DNA from 3 places in the Paraburkholderia sp. CNPSo 3076 genome. Region 3 is predicted to be linked to each of the others. Evidence: predicted binding sites of a transcription regulator. Region 3 holds the regulator's gene; each other region holds the start of a gene.
The links. The regulator FliA, encoded in region 3, starts transcription of late flagellar genes. The targets are predictions, from matches to a motif close to CTAAAGTTTNNNNNNNNNNNGCCGNTA.
Positions count from the first base shown of each region.

Region 1: fliS (flagellar export chaperone FliS) is a predicted target of FliA. The motif match lies at 1,954-1,980, and genes of this name have one in related genera.
Region 2: M3A49_RS30005 (DUF4088 family protein) is a predicted target of FliA. The motif match lies at 2,946-2,972, and genes of this name have one in related genera.

Region 1 covers NZ_JAPMAL010000058.1:97-5,505, reverse strand. Annotated here, with positions in the region: gene M3A49_RS39430 (flagellar hook-length control protein FliK) at 1-1,008, opposite strand, end outside; gene M3A49_RS39425 (flagellar protein FliT) at 1,093-1,425, opposite strand; gene fliS (flagellar export chaperone FliS) at 1,422-1,868, opposite strand; gene fliE (flagellar hook-basal body complex protein FliE) at 2,013-2,348, opposite strand; gene fliF (flagellar basal-body MS-ring/collar protein FliF) at 2,635-4,443, shown strand; gene fliG (flagellar motor switch protein FliG) at 4,433-5,409, shown strand, end outside.
Region 2 covers NZ_JAPMAL010000029.1:44,451-49,859, forward strand. Annotated here, with positions in the region: gene M3A49_RS30000 (ATP-dependent helicase) at 1-2,063, shown strand, start outside; gene M3A49_RS30005 (DUF4088 family protein) at 2,098-2,859, opposite strand; gene M3A49_RS30010 (AzlD domain-containing protein) at 2,994-3,317, opposite strand; gene M3A49_RS30015 (AzlC family ABC transporter permease) at 3,314-4,033, opposite strand; gene M3A49_RS30020 (AraC family transcriptional regulator) at 4,181-5,128, opposite strand; gene M3A49_RS30025 (CreA family protein) at 5,157-5,409, opposite strand, start outside.
Region 3 covers NZ_JAPMAL010000015.1:21,389-26,797, reverse strand. Annotated here, with positions in the region: gene flhF (flagellar biosynthesis protein FlhF) at 1-639, shown strand, start outside; partial or broken gene M3A49_RS18265 (MinD/ParA family protein) at 632-1,414, shown strand; gene M3A49_RS18260 (RNA polymerase sigma factor FliA) at 1,774-2,505, shown strand; gene M3A49_RS18255 (flagella synthesis protein FlgN) at 2,670-3,113, opposite strand; gene flgM (flagellar biosynthesis anti-sigma factor FlgM) at 3,163-3,516, opposite strand; gene flgA (flagellar basal body P-ring formation chaperone FlgA) at 3,697-5,019, opposite strand; gene M3A49_RS18240 (flagellar basal body protein) at 5,266-5,409, shown strand, end outside.

The DNA of each region.
Region 1 (5,409 bases), on a different contig from region 3:
CACGGCCGGATGGACCGACGGCCCCGCGGCCTGCGCGGCCGCCTCGTGCATGGCGGGCAGCAGGGTGTCGGCAAGCGTTGCGCGCGCCTGGGCCTGGCTTGCGGCCGCTTCGCCGTGCAGATCCGCCAGCCCGGGGAAGGCGCGCGCCAGCGCGGCGTTGAGCGCGTTTGCAGCGTTCTGGGCATTGCCCGCTTCGCCGCGCGCGGCGCCCGGCGCGTCGGAGAACGTCTCGGTCCATTGGACGTCGTCGATGTCGTCGTCGGCCGGGCTCCAGTCGAGCGGCAGTTGCGAGTGAGCGCCGAGCAGACGGTTCTGCGGCTCATCGGCAAGTTCGGCGGGCGAAAGCTGGCCGCGCAACCATTGCGCGAGGTGGGCTTCGTAGAAGAGTCCGCTCGAACTCACCGTCTGCGCGAGCGACGCAGCGAGCGCGGCGACCGGGCCGGCCTGTGCGGCGGCGGTTTGCGCCGTTTGAGCGGTTTGGGCGGTTTGGGCGGTTTGGGTGGTTTGGGCGGTTTGGGCGGTTTGGGTGGCCTGCGGGTTTTGCGAGGACGCCGTTTGCGCGCCGGCACCGGTCCCGGCGTCGGCCGCCCCGGCCAGCGCCTCGCCGGCCAGACCCTGGGCCGCGAGCGCCACGTCCGCGAGCAACGCGGCTTCCACCGCCTGCGCTTCGCCCGCGAGACCCGGCAGCGGCAACGTGGCCGCGCCGCCGGGCGCCGCGTCGGCATCGGGGCTGGCCCAGAGCGGCGCGCGGCCCACCACGGCGGGCGTCGCTTCGCCGCCCGAGCGGATGATGGCGTCGAGCGCCAGCGCAACCGCCGAAAGCACGGTCTCCGTAGAGTCCTGCGTAGTGCTGGTGTTGGCTGCGGTGTCGGCGAGCGCGGCGGTGCCCGTTGCGAGCGCGGAGACGCCCGTCTGCGCCGCGCCGGAGGCGCTCTGCGGCCCGACCGGCGTGAGCGCCGCGATGCGGCTCGCGAGGAGCGCGGCGGCTCCGGTGTCGATTCCGTTCATGGTGTTCCGGATCTGCGCACGGCGCTGACCTGCCGGTTCATGGGGCGTTGCGCGCCGTTGCCTCGGGAGGCGCCACGCGCCGCGCTAGCGGGCTCCGTAGATTTCCTGCAAGACCCGCGCGGGCTGCACGGTGCCGTAAAAGAGCGCCGAAAGCCGTGCCATGCAAGGGCTTGCGAGATCGCGAATGGCGGCGTCGTCGGCGAGGATCTGGCGGATCAGCTCGTACTTGCGCGCCCGTTCGGAAACCGTGAGCCGCACCACGGCTTCGGCGTCCTTCAAGGCATCGACGAGGATCCGGTACTCCTCCTGCAAGCCGATCAGATCGTTCCAGTGCGCATCGCGCGCCGCATGGAGCATCTGCTCCGACACGGCCGCTATCGCTTCGTAGCGGGCGAAGTAGTCTGCTTTTGAACTCATCTCATCAATGAGCCGGGCGCTGACGCGGATGCCTGCTCGGCCATCCTCGCCACTTCCGGCGCTATCCCCAACCAGGCTTCTTCGAGCGTAGCCAGCAGTCTATCGACCTCGACCAGCATGGTCTCGCTCTGTTTAATATTGGCTTCCAGCAGGCGCTTCGTCATGTAGCTGTACAGCGCATTCAGGCGTTGGGCGATCTCGCCGCCCGCCTCGACGTTCAACGCAAGCTGAAGTCCGCTCTCGACAATCCGGATCGCCTTGGCGATCGCCTCGCAACGCGGGCCGACGTTGCCGGCCTGCAAATGCATACGTGCCTGCGCGATGGCCTGGCGCGCTCCCTGGTACAGGAGCACGATCAGCTTGTGCGGGCTCGCCCCCATGACCCCCGTTTCGACGCCCACGCGTGCATAGGCGTTAGCTCCAGATTGGGCAGGGGAAAACATCGGCGCTTCTCCTTGATACGTTTGGCTTGAATGCGGTCGTCCGGCGCTTGCGCGAAGCACGAGCGACGGACTCTTCTAGCCGGGTTATCGGAACGTAGGGGAAGAAGCTTTAGCGCGTTGAGCGGGCGAAGGCTTCGGGCACCGTCACACCTGGATCTGCATGATGTCGGTGTAGGCAGCCACGAGCTTGTTGCGTACCTGCAAGCCAAACTGGAAGCCGATGTTGGCTTTCTGCATGTCGACCATCACGTCGTTGAGCGACACGTTGTTCGCGCCCAGTTCGAACGCCTGCGACTCGCCAACCGCCTTCTGCTGGGCGTCGCTGATCTGGTCGAGCGACGACTTGAGCGCCGCCGCGAACCCGCCGGCCGTGGCCGCGCCCGATTTTTCGTCGGCTGCGGTGGGGCTGCCGGCCGCCTGGGTCGCCATCGACTGCATTTGCGCCAAGGCGGACGTGAGCGGGGATACTGGCACGGTCATGTTTGCTCCACGAAAAGGGGACCTGCGGGGTATTCCGGGGCGAGCCCCAGGACCGGAGTTTCAGCGATTGCGCGGCAATCCTGCGGGCCCGGCCGAGACGGCGCACTGACAGGGCGCCGAATCTGGAGGAGAGCATAGCAGCGGGTCCGTTTCGGCAGCCCCGAAACTAGGGGGAAAACCCGGCTCTATTCGCGCAATCGGCTTGCCAGTGGCCCCGGATAATGCGTCACGTGAAAGTCTCCGCCATGCAAGGCGAGACCTGGAAGCCTCCGGAGATACCCGTCGCATGGATTCGACTGCCAATTCTTTGATCAACCCCGACGCCCGCATGGGCCTCGCCACCTCTGGCGCGGGCGCCGCGCCCGGCGCTGGCGCGGGCGCAGGCCTGGGCGGCGCGGATGACCTAGGCGGCGGCTTCGCGCAACGCCTCGGCTCGCTCTCGTCGTTGCGCAACGTGCGCGGCAACCCGCGCGCGCCGCTCATTTTTGCCGTGGCGGTGCTCGTGGCCGTGGTCGCGGGTCTCGTGCTGTGGTCGCGCGCGCCCGACTACAAGGTGCTGTATAGCAACCTGTCGGATCGCGACGGCGGCGCCATCATTACCGCGCTCCAGGCCGCAAACGTTCCCTACAAGTTCTCGGACGCCGGCGGCGCCATTCTCGTGCCCGCCGAGCAGGTCAACGAAATGCGCCTGCGCCTCGCCTCCCAGGGCCTGCCGAAGAACGGTTCGGTCGGCTTCGAGCTGATGGACAACCAGAAGTTCGGCATCAGCCAGTTCGCCGAGCAGGTGAACTACCAGCGCGCGCTCGAAGGCGAGCTCGAGCAAACGATCCAGTCGATCGCGAGCGTAAAGTCGGCGCGCGTGCATCTGGCCATTCCGAAGCCTTCGGTGTTCGTGCGCGAGCGCGAAGCGCCGTCCGCCTCGGTGCTCGTGAACCTGTATCCGGGCCGCATTCTCGACGACGGCCAGGTCGCCGCGATCACGCACATGGTGGCTTCGGCCGTGCCGGACCTGCCGGTGCGCAACGTGACGGTGGTCGACCAGGACGGCAACCTCCTCACCCAGAGCGCCACGGGCGTGGGCCTCGACGCCTCACAGCTCAAGTATGTGCGCCAGGTCGAGCACGACACCCAGGCGCGCATCGACGCGATCCTCGCGCCCCTGTTCGGCGCCGGCAACGCACGCTCGCAGGTGAGCGCCGACCTCGACTTCTCAAAGCTCGAGCAGACCTCCGAAGCCTACGGTCCGAACGCCAACCCGCAGGCCGCAGCCATCCGCAGCCAGCAGCAGAACATTTCGACGGAAATGCAGCAAAGCGGCGCGGGCGGCGTGCCCGGCGCGCTCACGAACCAGCCGCCGCAGCCAGCCTCGGCGCCCATCAGCGCGCCGGCGGGTGCGAACGGGGCGTCGGCGCCGGTGCCGGTCTCCGATCATCGCGACACCACCACGAACTACGAGCTCGACAAGACCGTGCGCCACTACAGCCAGGCGCCGGGCGACGTGAAGCGCCTGTCGGTCGCCGTGATCGTGAACTATCAGCCGAAGGTGGACGCCAAGGGTCACGCCACCATGCAGCCGCTCGACGCGCAGAAGCTCGCGCAGGTCGAGCAGCTCGTGAAGGACGCCATGGGCTACGACGCCAAGCGCGGCGACTCGGTGAACGTCGTGAACGCCGCGTTCCAGACCGAAGTCGACCCGAACGCGAACCTGCCGTGGTGGCGTCAACCCGACATCCTCGCCCTTGCCAAGCAGATTGCGACGTGGCTCGGCATTGGCGCGGTGGCGCTCTTCCTTTATTTCGTGATGGTGAAGCCGGCGCTGCGCCGCGCGTTCCCGCCGCCCGAGCCGGTTGCCCCCTCGCTGCCGGGCATGGCCGACGGCGAGCCGCTGCTGCTCGACGGTCTCCCCGAAGCCGTGCGCCTTGGCGGCGCTGGTGCGGAAGGCGAAGACAACGCGGACAACGAAGCCGCCCTGCTCGCCTTCGAAAACGAGAAGAACAAGTTCGAACGCAACCTGGAATACGCGCGCAACATCGCGCGCCAGGATCCGAAGATCGTCGCAACCGTCGTGAAAAGCTGGGTGAACGATGAACGCTGAAGGCGCAACCAAGAGCGCGCTGCTGCTCATGTCGATCGGCGAGCAAGAGGCCTCCGAGGTCTTCAAGTTCCTCGGTCCGCGCGAAGTGCAGAAAATCGGCGCCGCCATGGCGGCGCTCAAGAACGTCAAGCGCGAAGAGATCGAAATCGTGCTGCAGGACTTCGTCAAGGAAGCCGAACAGCACACCGCCTTCTCGCTCGACTCGAACGACTACATCCGCAACGTGCTCAACAAGGCGCTGGGCGAGGACAAGGCCGGCGCGATCATCGACCGCATTCTGCAAGGCGGCGACACGAGCGGCATTGAGGGCCTCAAGTGGATGGATTCGGGGTCGGTGGCCGAACTCATCAAGAACGAGCACCCGCAGATCATCGCGACGATTCTCGTGCACCTCGACCGCGACCAGGCCTCGGAAATCGCTTCGTGCTTCACCGAGCGCCTGCGCAACGACGTGCTGCTGCGTATCGCGACGCTCGACGGCATCCAGCCGCAGGCGCTGCGCGAGCTCGACGACGTGCTCACGAACCTCCTCTCGGGCAGCGACAACCTCAAGCGCAGCCCGATGGGCGGCATCCGCACGGCGGCCGAAATCCTCAACTTCATGACGAGCCAGCACGAAGAAGGGGTGATCGAGAACGTCCGCCAGTACGACGCGGAACTCGCGCAGAAGATCATCGATCAGATGTTCGTGTTCGAGAACCTGCTCGACCTCGAAGATCGCGCGATCCAGCTGCTGCTCAAGGAAGTCGAGTCGGAGTCGCTCATCATTTCGCTCAAGGGTGCGCCGCCCGCGCTGCGCACCAAGTTCCTCTCGAACATGTCGCAGCGTGCGGCCGAACTGCTCGCCGAAGACCTCGACGCGCGCGGTCCGGTGCGCGTGTCGGAAGTCGAGGCACAGCAGCGCCGCATCCTGCAGATCGTGCGCAACCTCGCCGAGAGCGGTCAGATCGTTCTAGGCGGCAAGGC
Region 2 (5,409 bases), on a different contig from region 3:
CGCAGCGCGAGGCCGTCGAGCACGGCGGCGAGGCGGGCTATGCGCCGGGTTCGGCGCTGCCGGGCCCGCTGCTCGTGATCGCGGGCGCCGGGTCGGGCAAGACGAATACACTCGCTCATCGCGTCGCGCATCTGATCGCGGGCGGCGCCGACCCGCACCGCATTCTGCTGCTCACGTTCTCGCGGCGCGCCGCGCAGGAAATGACGCGGCGCGTGGCGCGCATCGCCGCCAGCGCCCCCGGCGCGGCCGCCGTGCTTGCGCAGGGGCTCACCTGGGCGGGGACCTTTCACGGCGTGGGCGCGCGCTTGTTGCGCGAGTACGCGGATCACATCGGCCTGTCGCCGGCGTTCACGATCAACGACCGCGAGGATTCCGCGGATCTCATGAATCTGGTGCGCCACGAACTGGGTTTCTCGGCGAAGGAAAAGCGCTTCCCCTCGAAATCGACTTGCCTTGCGATCTATTCGCGCGCGGTCAACACGGGCGATTCGCTCGCGAACGTCCTCAACCGTTCGTTCTCGTGGTGCCTCGAGTGGGAGTCGCAGCTACGCGCGCTGTTCGCGTCGTACGTGGACGCCAAGCAGAAGCAGAACGTCCTCGACTACGACGACCTGCTGCTCTACTGGGCGCACATGGCCGCGGAGCCGGCCATTGCCGCCGATCTCGCGGGCCGCTTCGACCATATCCTCGTCGACGAATACCAGGACACCAACCGCCTGCAGGCCTCGATCCTGCTCGCGCTCAAGCCCAATGGCCGCGGCCTCACCGTGGTCGGCGACGACGCCCAGGCAATCTATTCGTTTCGCGGCGCGACCGTGCGCAACATTCTCGACTTCCCGGCGCAGTTCGACCCGCCCGCGCGTCAGGTGACGCTCGAGCGCAACTACCGTTCGACGGCGCCGATCCTCGCCGCCTCGAACGCCGTGATCGACGCCGCCGCCGAGCGCTTCACCAAGAACCTGTGGACCGAGCGCCCCTCGCAGCAGCGCCCGCGCCTCGTCACCGTGGCCGACGAGGCAACCCAGGCGCGCTACGTCGTCGAGCAGGTTCTCGAGGCGCGTGAAGCGGGCATGAAACTCAAACAGCAGGCCGTGCTGTTTCGCGCGGCGCACCACAGCGCGACGCTCGAAATCGAACTGGCGCGGCGCAATATCCCGTTCGTGAAGTTCGGCGGACTGCGTTTTCTCGACGCCGCACACGTGAAAGACGTGCTGGCGGTGCTGCGCTGGGCCGAGAATCCGCTCGACCGTGTGGCGGGGTTTCGCGTGACGCAATTGCTGCCGGGCGTCGGGCCCGCCAACGCCGCGCGCCTGCTCGACCAGGTGGCCGCGTGCACGGGCGCGTATCGCGCCGCCGAGGCGCTCGCGGCTTTCGCGCCGCCGCCGCGCGCGGCCGAGGACTGGCCCGCGTTTGCGTCGCTCATCGACAGCCTCTCGATGCGCTCGACGCCGTGGCCCGCCGAATTCGAGCGCGTGCGGCGCTGGTACGAGCCGCATCTCGAGCGCAATCACGAAGACGCCCAGGTGCGTCTCGCCGACTTGCTGCAGATGGAGAGCATTGCGAGCACCTACGCCTCGCGCGAGCGTTTTCTCACCGAACTCACGCTCGATCCGCCGGACGCGACGAGCGCCGAATCCGCCGATCCGCTGCTCGACGAGGACTATCTGATCCTCTCGACGATCCATTCGGCGAAAGGTCAGGAGTGGCGCAACGTGTTCGTGCTCAACGGCGTGGACGGCTGCATTCCTTCCGATCTCGGCGCGGGCAGCGACGAGGAGCTGGAGGAGGAGCGGCGGCTGCTCTATGTCGCGATGACGCGCGCGAAGGAGGATCTGCACATCGTCGTGCCGCAGCGCTTTTATGTGCACAACCAGGTGGCGTCGGGCGACCGGCACGTGTGGGCCTCGCGCACGCGCTTCATCGCCACGCCCATGCTGCCGCTGTTCGAATCCCGCGCGTGGCCGCCCGCGCCCGTGGCGAGCGCGCCGAGCGCGGCGGGACTCGCCGCTGCCGCGCAGGCGAAGGTCGAGATCGCCGCGAAGCTCAGGAAGATGTGGGATTAGGGGCGCGCGCCGTTTTCAGGCGGCGCGCCATTGCTTAGCGCCGTTGCTCGCGCGCGGTGCTGCGCTGCGGCGGCATGAAGAAGTTGCGCATCCACGCGGCAAGGCGCGTGAACACGTCGTCGGGTTCCTCGACGAAAATCTCGGGCTTGAGCAGGCGCAGATACTCCATGATCTGTTGCGCTTCCTGCTTCTGGAAGACGCCGTGCGTGACGCCGAGCCTCAGCAGCCCGCGCAGTTCGCCCAGACGCTCGCGCGCCGCGCTGCCGCTAGCCTGTTCACAGCCGATCTTCGCTTCGTACACACGCTGACGCAGCGACTCGGTGAGGCGCCACGCGGGCGTCTGCATCGACTCTTCGAGCGCCTGGATATCCTGCACGCCCGACTTGATCTGCGCGGCCAGCGGATCGACCAGCGTGTCGTCGCCCTGGGCTTCGCTCACGATGGCCGCCGCCCAGTCGCGGCACTGCTTCGAGAGTTCGTCGGGCGTCCACTCGGGCCGCGACGCGAAGCCGAAACCGAATTCGCCGGCCTGACGCATCAGGATCGAGACGACCTCGGGGAATTCCTTGTCGAGCGTGCGCTTGGCCCACGCGTACTGGCCGCCTTGCAGGAGCCGCTGCACGGCGTGCTCCGTGAGCGGCGTCATGTTGTCGAGCAGCTTCGCGCGCAGGTAATCCTCGAATTCCGGCGTGGCGAACTGCGGGTCGAGTTTGAGCGAGACGCGCAGGAACGCGTCGAAATCCTTGCGCAGCGACGCAAGCGTTTCGTCCTTCAGGTTGAGGGTGATATGCCCCATTGTGGTTGCCCCGGTGTAATCCTTATCGCTTCTCGCGTGCTCTCGCCGTTCGAGCAGTGGCCTGCCAAAGCAGGCCTTGTCGGGTTTAACGGCGCTCCGGGGTGAAACTTGAGCGTAAGGGGCGAGAGGCGGCTCTAGCGCAGGACGACGCCTTGCCAGAGGAAGAACACGCCGAGCCCGACCGCGATGGTGAGGAGCGGGCGCTTCGTGAGCGCGCTGACGACGATCGCCGCGAGCGCGCCGACGAGCTGCGGGTTGCGCCAGGTCAGCTCGGCGCCCTGTCCGTGGGGCGACACCGCCATCGGCACGATGATCGCCGTGAGCACGGTGACGGGCACGAAGCCGAGCGCGGTGCGCACGAGCGGTGGGAACACGAGCCGGTCGCCGAGCACGAACACCGCGGTGCGAATGACCAGGGTGATGAGGGCCATGCCGAGAATCAGGACGACGTAGTTCATTGCCCGGCTCCTGCGGTGCGCTGGACGTTGGGGGACTTGCGGGGGGACTCGCTGGCGGCGCGGGCGCCGCGCGAGGAACCCGGGCGCGAGAGCACGACACCCACGACCACGCCGGCGAGCACGGCGCCGAGCAGCCCGAGCTTGTACGGCCAGCCCTGCCAGAAAAAGGCGAGCGCGCCCGCAGTCGCGGCGGCGGCGAGGTAGCGCAAGGCAACGAGCTGCGGCACGACGATGGCGATGAAGGTCGCGACCATGGCGAAGTCGAGGCCGAGCGACTGCAGCCCCGGGAACGCCGCGCCGAACAGCAGGCCGGCCGCGGTCCAGAGCTGCCAGTTCAGGTACATCGAGAGCCCCGAACCGAGGAAATGCCACGGCGAAACGTCGTCGCCGGGCGGATGGCGGCGGAAATGCGTCCACGCGACAGCGAAGACCTCGTCGGTGAGCAGGCCGCCGAGCACGAGACGCCAGCGCAGCGGCAGGTGCGAGACATAAGGCGCGAGCGTCGCGCTGTAGAGCACGTGCCGCAGGTTCACGATGAACGTGGTGGCGAGAATCACCGCGAAGCTCGCGTGCGAGGCGATCAGCCCGAGCGCGATGAACTGCGCGGAGCCTGCGAACACGGCGAGCGACATGAACTGGCCGTGCCAGAGCGAAAGCGGGCCCGAGGTGACGAGCGTGCCGAAGATCACGCCGAAGGGCGCGGCGCCGATCATCATGGGGATCGTGTCGCGCGCGCCGGCGATGAATTCGGCAAGGCGGTTGGGATGCGTGGTCAAGCTGTCCTCCTGATACAAGGGGACAGCATAGCGGGTGGCCTTACGCGTGGCTTGTACGTTCTTGCGGCGGAACGCGGGCTCGCGCGTTCAGGACGATTGCCAGCGCCCCGGCGGCACGCCGAACATGCGCCGAAAGTGCCGCGTGAAATGGCTCTGGTCGGTGAAACCGCTCGCCGCCGCGACTTCGGCGACCGTGGCGCCGTCGCGCAGCGGGGCGAGGGCGCGTTGCAGGCGCAGCTGGGTGCGCCAGGCGTGCGGCGGCAGTCCGGTCGCCTGCGTGAAGAGCCGCGTGGCGTGAAACGGCGAGAGGCCGACCGCCTGGGCGAGATCGGCCACGCGCAGCGGCGTGGCGAGATCGGCGGCGAGGAGCGCCTTCATCGTTTCCACGCGCGGATCGTTCGGACCGTGCCTGAGCGCCGCCTCGCGCGTGCGGCCGTAGCGCGTGAGCAGCGTCGAGAGCGCGTCGAGCAGCGAGCCTTCCACGGCGAGCAGATCGGCACACGGCGTCGAAGGCGGTGCGGCATGCGGTGTGCCGGAAGGCGCGGGGAGCGCCGTCACGCCAGCCAAACTGGCGCTCGTGGCGGATTCCGGCACGGCCGCGGCGCGCCGCCAGTCGGCGTCGGCTTCCAGCAGCCGGTGAGCGCGCGAGAGCCGATGCGCGAGATCGAGATCGTGGATCACCTCGGCGTCGAACCACGGCAGCGGCTGCGTGCGCCCGGCGATTTCGCCGGCGAGCTCGTGCAGGAAGTCGATCGGCACGTACATCACCCGATAGCTCCAGCCTTCTTCGACGGCGCGCGAACCCGTGTGCAGCTCACCCGGATTGATCACCGGTACGCTGCCCGTCGCGGCGACATGCTGCGTGCCGCGATAGCGAAAGCATTCCGCGCCGCCCTCGATCACGGGGATCGTGTAGGCCTCGTGCCAGTGCGGCGCGAACGTATGTTCGTTGTATTCGGCCGTGACGAGATCCGCGCCGGGCAGAAGCGGCGTGCGCCAGTAGCGGGCGGAGTCTCGAAAACGGGAATCGGTCATGGTGGAGGATCCTGCACGAATCCCCAGTTTAGCGCAGCGGAATCGTCGTGCCCGCGGGCACCGGCACGGCCGTGACACTGTTCTTGGCGCTGCCGCTCACCACGCGGTCGCTGTAGGTCAGATACACGAGCGCGTTGCGCTTCGCGTCGACCACGCGCACGACGTGCAACGTCTTGAAGAGGAGCGACATGCGCTCGTTGAAGACGTCGGCCTGCTGTTTGAGCGGGCCAGCGAACGAGATCGGCCCGACCTGCCGGCACGCGATCGACGCCTCCGTCGGA
Region 3 (5,409 bases):
GCCGCGCGCTGCGTGATGCGCTTCGGCGCGAGCAAGGTGGCGCTGCTCACCACCGACAGCTACCGTATCGGCGGCCACGAGCAACTGCGCATCTTCGGCAAGATCCTCGGCGTTTCGGTGCACGCGGTGCGCGACGGCGCGGACCTCCAGCTCGCGCTCACCGAACTCAAGAACAAGCACATCGTGCTGATCGACACGATCGGCATGAGCCAGCGCGACCGCGCCGTGGCCGACCAGATCGCCATGCTGTGCGGCGCGGGCCGCCCGGTGCAGCGCCTGTTGCTGCTCTCGGCGACCAACCACGGCGACACGCTCAACGAAGTCGTGCAGGCCTACCAGAGCGGTCCGGACGACGCGCCGCTCACGGGCTGCATCCTCACCAAGCTCGACGAAGCGACCAACCTCGGCAGCGCGCTCGACACCGTGCTGCGCTACAAGCTGCCGGTGCATTACGTCTCCACGGGCCAGAAGGTCCCCGAGAACCTTTACGTGGCGACGCGCCGCTTCCTGATCCGCAGCGCTTTCTGCATTCCGCGAGAGAGTTCGCCGTTCGTGCCGCACGAAGACGATATCCCGGCGCTGCTGTCGGCACTCTCGACGCGTTCGAATTCGCAGGCTCACGAGGTCAGGTTTGGATAAGTTCGTAATCGATCAGGCCGAAGGGCTGCGGCGGCTTCTCGCGCGCGAAGGCTCGCGCGTGGTCGCGGTGACGGGCGGTGCAGGTTCGCCCGGGCGCACGACCACGGTGGTCAATCTCGCCGCGGCGCTCACCGCGCAGGGCAAGGACGTGCTCGTGATCGACGAGTGCCTGGGACCCCGCTCGGTCTGTGCGCTGGTGGGCGGCGTGCGCGGCGCAGGCAACTTCGCCGCCGTCATGCGCGGCGAGCGCACGCTCGAGGAAGCCGTGGGCCGCCATGCGCTCGGCTTCGGCGTGCTGGCCGCCTCGCGCGACAACCGTGCGCAGTACACGGCCGCGCAGCTGCAGAAGGTCATTTCGGGTCCCGCGGACATTGTCTTGATCGACGCGCAGCTCGACGCCGAAGGCGCGCTTTCGCCGCTCGCCATGCACGCGCACGACGTGCTGATCGTGATGCGCATCGGTGCGCAGTCGATCACGGACGCCTACGCGTGCATGAAACGGCTGCACTTCGCGCATGCGATCGCGCAGTTCCGCGTGCTCGCGAATCATGTGGCGAACGCAAGCGACGCGCAGGCCGCGATCGAGAACCTCGCGGGGGTGGCGAGCCGCTACCTGAGCGTGTCGCTCGACAGCGCCGGAAGCGTCGCCGCCGATCAGCACATGGCGCAGGCGCTCAGGCTCGCGCGCTGCATCGTCGATGCGTTTCCGTCGACGGCCGCCGCGCGCGATTTCCGCCACGTGGCCGCCGAATTGCCGCACTGGCCGATGCGACCCGCGGTCTCGGCGTGCTCGCCGGCCACGGCGCGCGCCAGCGCAGCGTTATTCGGCGCGACGGACGAAGAACATGAAGCGGCGGCCCAAGCACCCGCCGACGATCTGGACGGCGCGCCGCAAGCCGGCGTCCAGCCCCACGCTACGCAAGCAACAAACGCCGCACACAGCACGCTCGCCGCGAACGCCGATTCGTTCGTTGCGGTCGTGACGGGTGTGCATCCCGCACCCAACGCAACATCCGCGTCCGCGCCGTCCCATGTGGGCTGGCGCACCGATACGCCCGCGCAGCGGACGTCGCCGCAGCACGTCTGACGTGCGCACGACGACGCCAATAGGGGAGATGAGAAGTGGAGAGCACGATGTATAACGCTCAAGGAAAGATTTCGCAGGCCGACGTGCTTGCGAAGTACGCGCCGCTCGTCCGGCGGCTTGGCTTGCAGCTCGTCGCCAAGATGCCGGCGAGCGTGGACCTCGACGACCTGATCCAGGCCGGCATGATCGGCCTGCTCGACGCGGCCAACCGCTACAAGGAAGATCAGGGTGCGCAGTTCGAGACCTATGCGAGCCAGCGCATTCGCGGCGCGATGCTCGACGAGCTGCGCAGCAACGACTGGCTGCCGCGCAGCCTGCGCCGCACCTCGCGCGAAGTGGAAAGCGCGGTGCACAAGGTGGAGCAGCGGCTCGGGCGCTCGGCGAGCGAGACGGAGATCGCCGAGCATCTGAGCATGCCGCTCGACGAGTATCAGAGCATGCTGCAGGAACTGCACGGCAGCCAGCTCATCTACTACGAAGACTTCGACCGCTCCGCCGAGGACGAACCGTTCCTCGACCGCTACTGCGTCGATCATTCGGACCCGCTTTCGGCGCTGCTCGACGGCAGCCTGCGCGGCGCGCTCGTCGAGGCGATCGAGCGGCTGCCCGAGCGCGAGAAGCTGCTCATGTCGCTCTATTACGAGCGCGGCATGAACCTGCGCGAAATCGGCGCGGTGATGGAGGTGAGCGAGTCGCGCGTGTGCCAGCTGCACAGCCAGGCGGTGGCGCGCTTGCGCACGCGGCTGCGCGAGATGTCGTGGGCCGGCCAGGAGAATTGAGGCGGTAGACGGTCTGCGCGGCTGCCGGCGCGGGCTGGTGCGGTGAAAGAGCCGGAGTGCGTGAGCCCTCCGGCTTTTTGTCGGTGCAGTGGACTCGCGCAAACAAAAAAGCCGAAGCATCGCCGCTTCGGCTTTTGTCTTTGGCGAACGATCTGCGTGCGCGCTTACAGCCCGAACGCCGGCAGCCGTCCATCGGGACCGTACAGCATCGCGCCGTTGCCCGTTTCGCCGCGCAGGATCGAGAGCGCGCGGCGGTTATGCTCCATGCGCGTGCGGATCATCATGCCAATGGTGAGATTCTTGCGGCGCGCGCGCTCCGTCGACCCCTTGAGCAGCGCCCACTGGCTTGCAAGACGCGCATCGCCGTCGCAGGCCATTTCGATGCCCTTGCGGCCGCCTGGCAGGCCGAGGCCGGCCAGTTGCGCGTCGCGCGCCTTTTCCAGGCCCGCGAGACGCTGCGTGAGCGTCGTCTTCTGCTCGACGATCTGCGGCAGCGCCTCCATGCCGTCGGCCGACACGAGCGCCTTCTCTTCATAGGCGAGCAGCGACGCGAACGCCTCGACCGTGGCGTGTTCGTCGATCAGTGTGGCCAACAGGGCATCTTTCATTGCAAGGCACCAAAAAAGCGAGGTTTGCGCGGCGCTCGCGCATCGGGCTTCAGTTGCCCGACGTCGGCTTCATGAGGTCGCGCGCGGTCTGGATCACGCCGTCGGCAATCTTGCCGGAATCGATCTGCAACGTGCCGTTGCGGATCGCGTCCTTGATCGACTGCACGTGCGCCGTGTCGATGTCGGCGGAACCGCTCGCCGCGAGCGAGCGCATCGTCGACGAGAGCGACGAGAGGCTCACGTTCGCGCCGCCTTGAGCGGCGGGAGTCGTGCTGCCTGCCGCGCCGGAGGTGGCCGCGGTGTCGGTGCTGGCGGCGCCTACGCCGGTCGAATCGGCTTGCGAGCGCGCGAGGCCATCCTGCAGCGTGCGCGGATCATTGCGGGTGGAGGAGTCAACTTTCACGATGGGCGTTCCTGATCGATTTGACCTTGATAACGGCACAGGTCGGGCGGAACTTTAGCCGAAAATCCCAACGTTACATGCTGTTACGTGTGCTGGCGCACCAAGCCGGAAACGGCCGGATCGGGCCGCCGGACGGGGCTCAGCGCACCCTGATCCGGCCCCTTACCAGCGCTTACGGCCCTAGATCTGCACCTGCACGGTACCTGCGTCCTTGACCACGCCCGAGATGATCTGGCCGGCGCTCGTGCGTACGCGCACCTGCTGGCCGGGCTCGGCGTTGTTAAGCGCGCTGCCCTCGGCGGAGATCGTGAAGTTGCTGCCTACGGCGATCACCTTGACCGTCTGTCCGATGACGACCGAGGCAGCGCTGCGCAGCATGTCGGTGCGCAGCGGCAGGCCCGCGGAAATGCGCGCGAGCGCGACGGCGCCCGTCGCCTGGTTGGGATCGGTGATGATGGTCTGCGGCAGGTTCGCGAGGTCCCCCGCGCGCGGCATGAAATCGGCGGCCGAAAGGGCTTCGCCCGCGCCGATCTGGCGCGAGGCCACGTAGTACGTCACGTCCACGGCAATGCGCGCGCTCACATAGAGCGTCCACGGCTTCGCGCCGACGCAGCGCACGCCCACGGTCGTGTGTCCATAGGTGCGCGCGCCCGGCGGCATGAACGGCTCGAGCGAGGTGCAGGCGGCGAGGCCGCGCGGAAACACCGGCGCGACCGTGATGCTCACGTGGCCCGGCAAGCCCGCCGACTGCTGCTGCAGGAAGGCGAGCGCGACGGCGCGGATCGATTCGCCGTCCTGCTGGCCCGGCGGCGTGGCCTGCACGTTCGTGGCGACGGCGCTGGTATTGGGATTGGGCGGCGCGCCGGCGCTTGCGCTGGCAACCGGCTTCGCGCCCGCGAGCGTCGCCGCGCCGGCGTCCACGACCACCGGGGCGACGCGGTTCGCGGCGCTCGACAGGTTCACGCGCTGCAGCGCGCCCGCGTTGTTCGCATTGGCCGCCGGCACGCGCATGGGCTGGGCGCTCGCGCCCGGCGCGGGAACCGTGACGATGCGCGGCGCGTCGCCTTGGGACGCGCGCTCGCCGGGACCCGGAATCGTGATCATGCCGTTCGACTCGACGCCCGCGCGCGCATCCTCGGGCACGCCGCGCGAATTCAGATCGGCGTAGCTGGCCGCGCGCAGCGGCGCGGCCTCATTGGCGGGAGCACTGCTGGCCGCCGGCGCGGCGGGCTTCTTCGCGTTGCTCGCGAGCAGCGCGTTCATCTGCGCGGCGTCGGAGCCCGAGCGGTCGCCGGGGCCCGCAATGAAAATCTGGCCGCCGGCGCCTTCAGGTTGCGCCGGAGTTTGTGCATGAGCGAGCGTGCCGCCAAAGGGCGCGCCGCCAAAGGGCGCTCCGCCCAAGGCGCAGGCGAGCACGCACGCCCAGGACGCGCGCCACGACAGCGCGCGCGCACGCCGCTCCAGGCCGGCGTGCGGCCTACGCAAGGTGGCAGTCTGCGGCATTGTCGTTCTCCATCGAATGCATTGACACGCCTCGCATTCTAGGCGGCGGCCCCCGCGCGCTAGCGTCGAATAGAGGGGCGCTTTACCGGCTATTCGTCCGATTGGTTCTTGTCACCCCCGCCTAATATTCCACACCATGCGCAAAGGCCTTCGGACCACGCGCCTAACGTTTGCGCCGCTTTCCCCGCCTTTTGGCGAGCCCGCCGCGCTCACGCCGAATCCTTTTCGTTTCACGGAGAACGCCCGATGCTGGACAAACTCGATGCCGAATTCGCCTTTGGGCGCGAAGCGCTCGATGTGCGCGCCACGCGGCAGGCATTGATCTCTTCGAACATCGCGAATGCCGACACGCCGGGCTACCAGGCGCGCGACGTGGACTTCTCGGCCTCG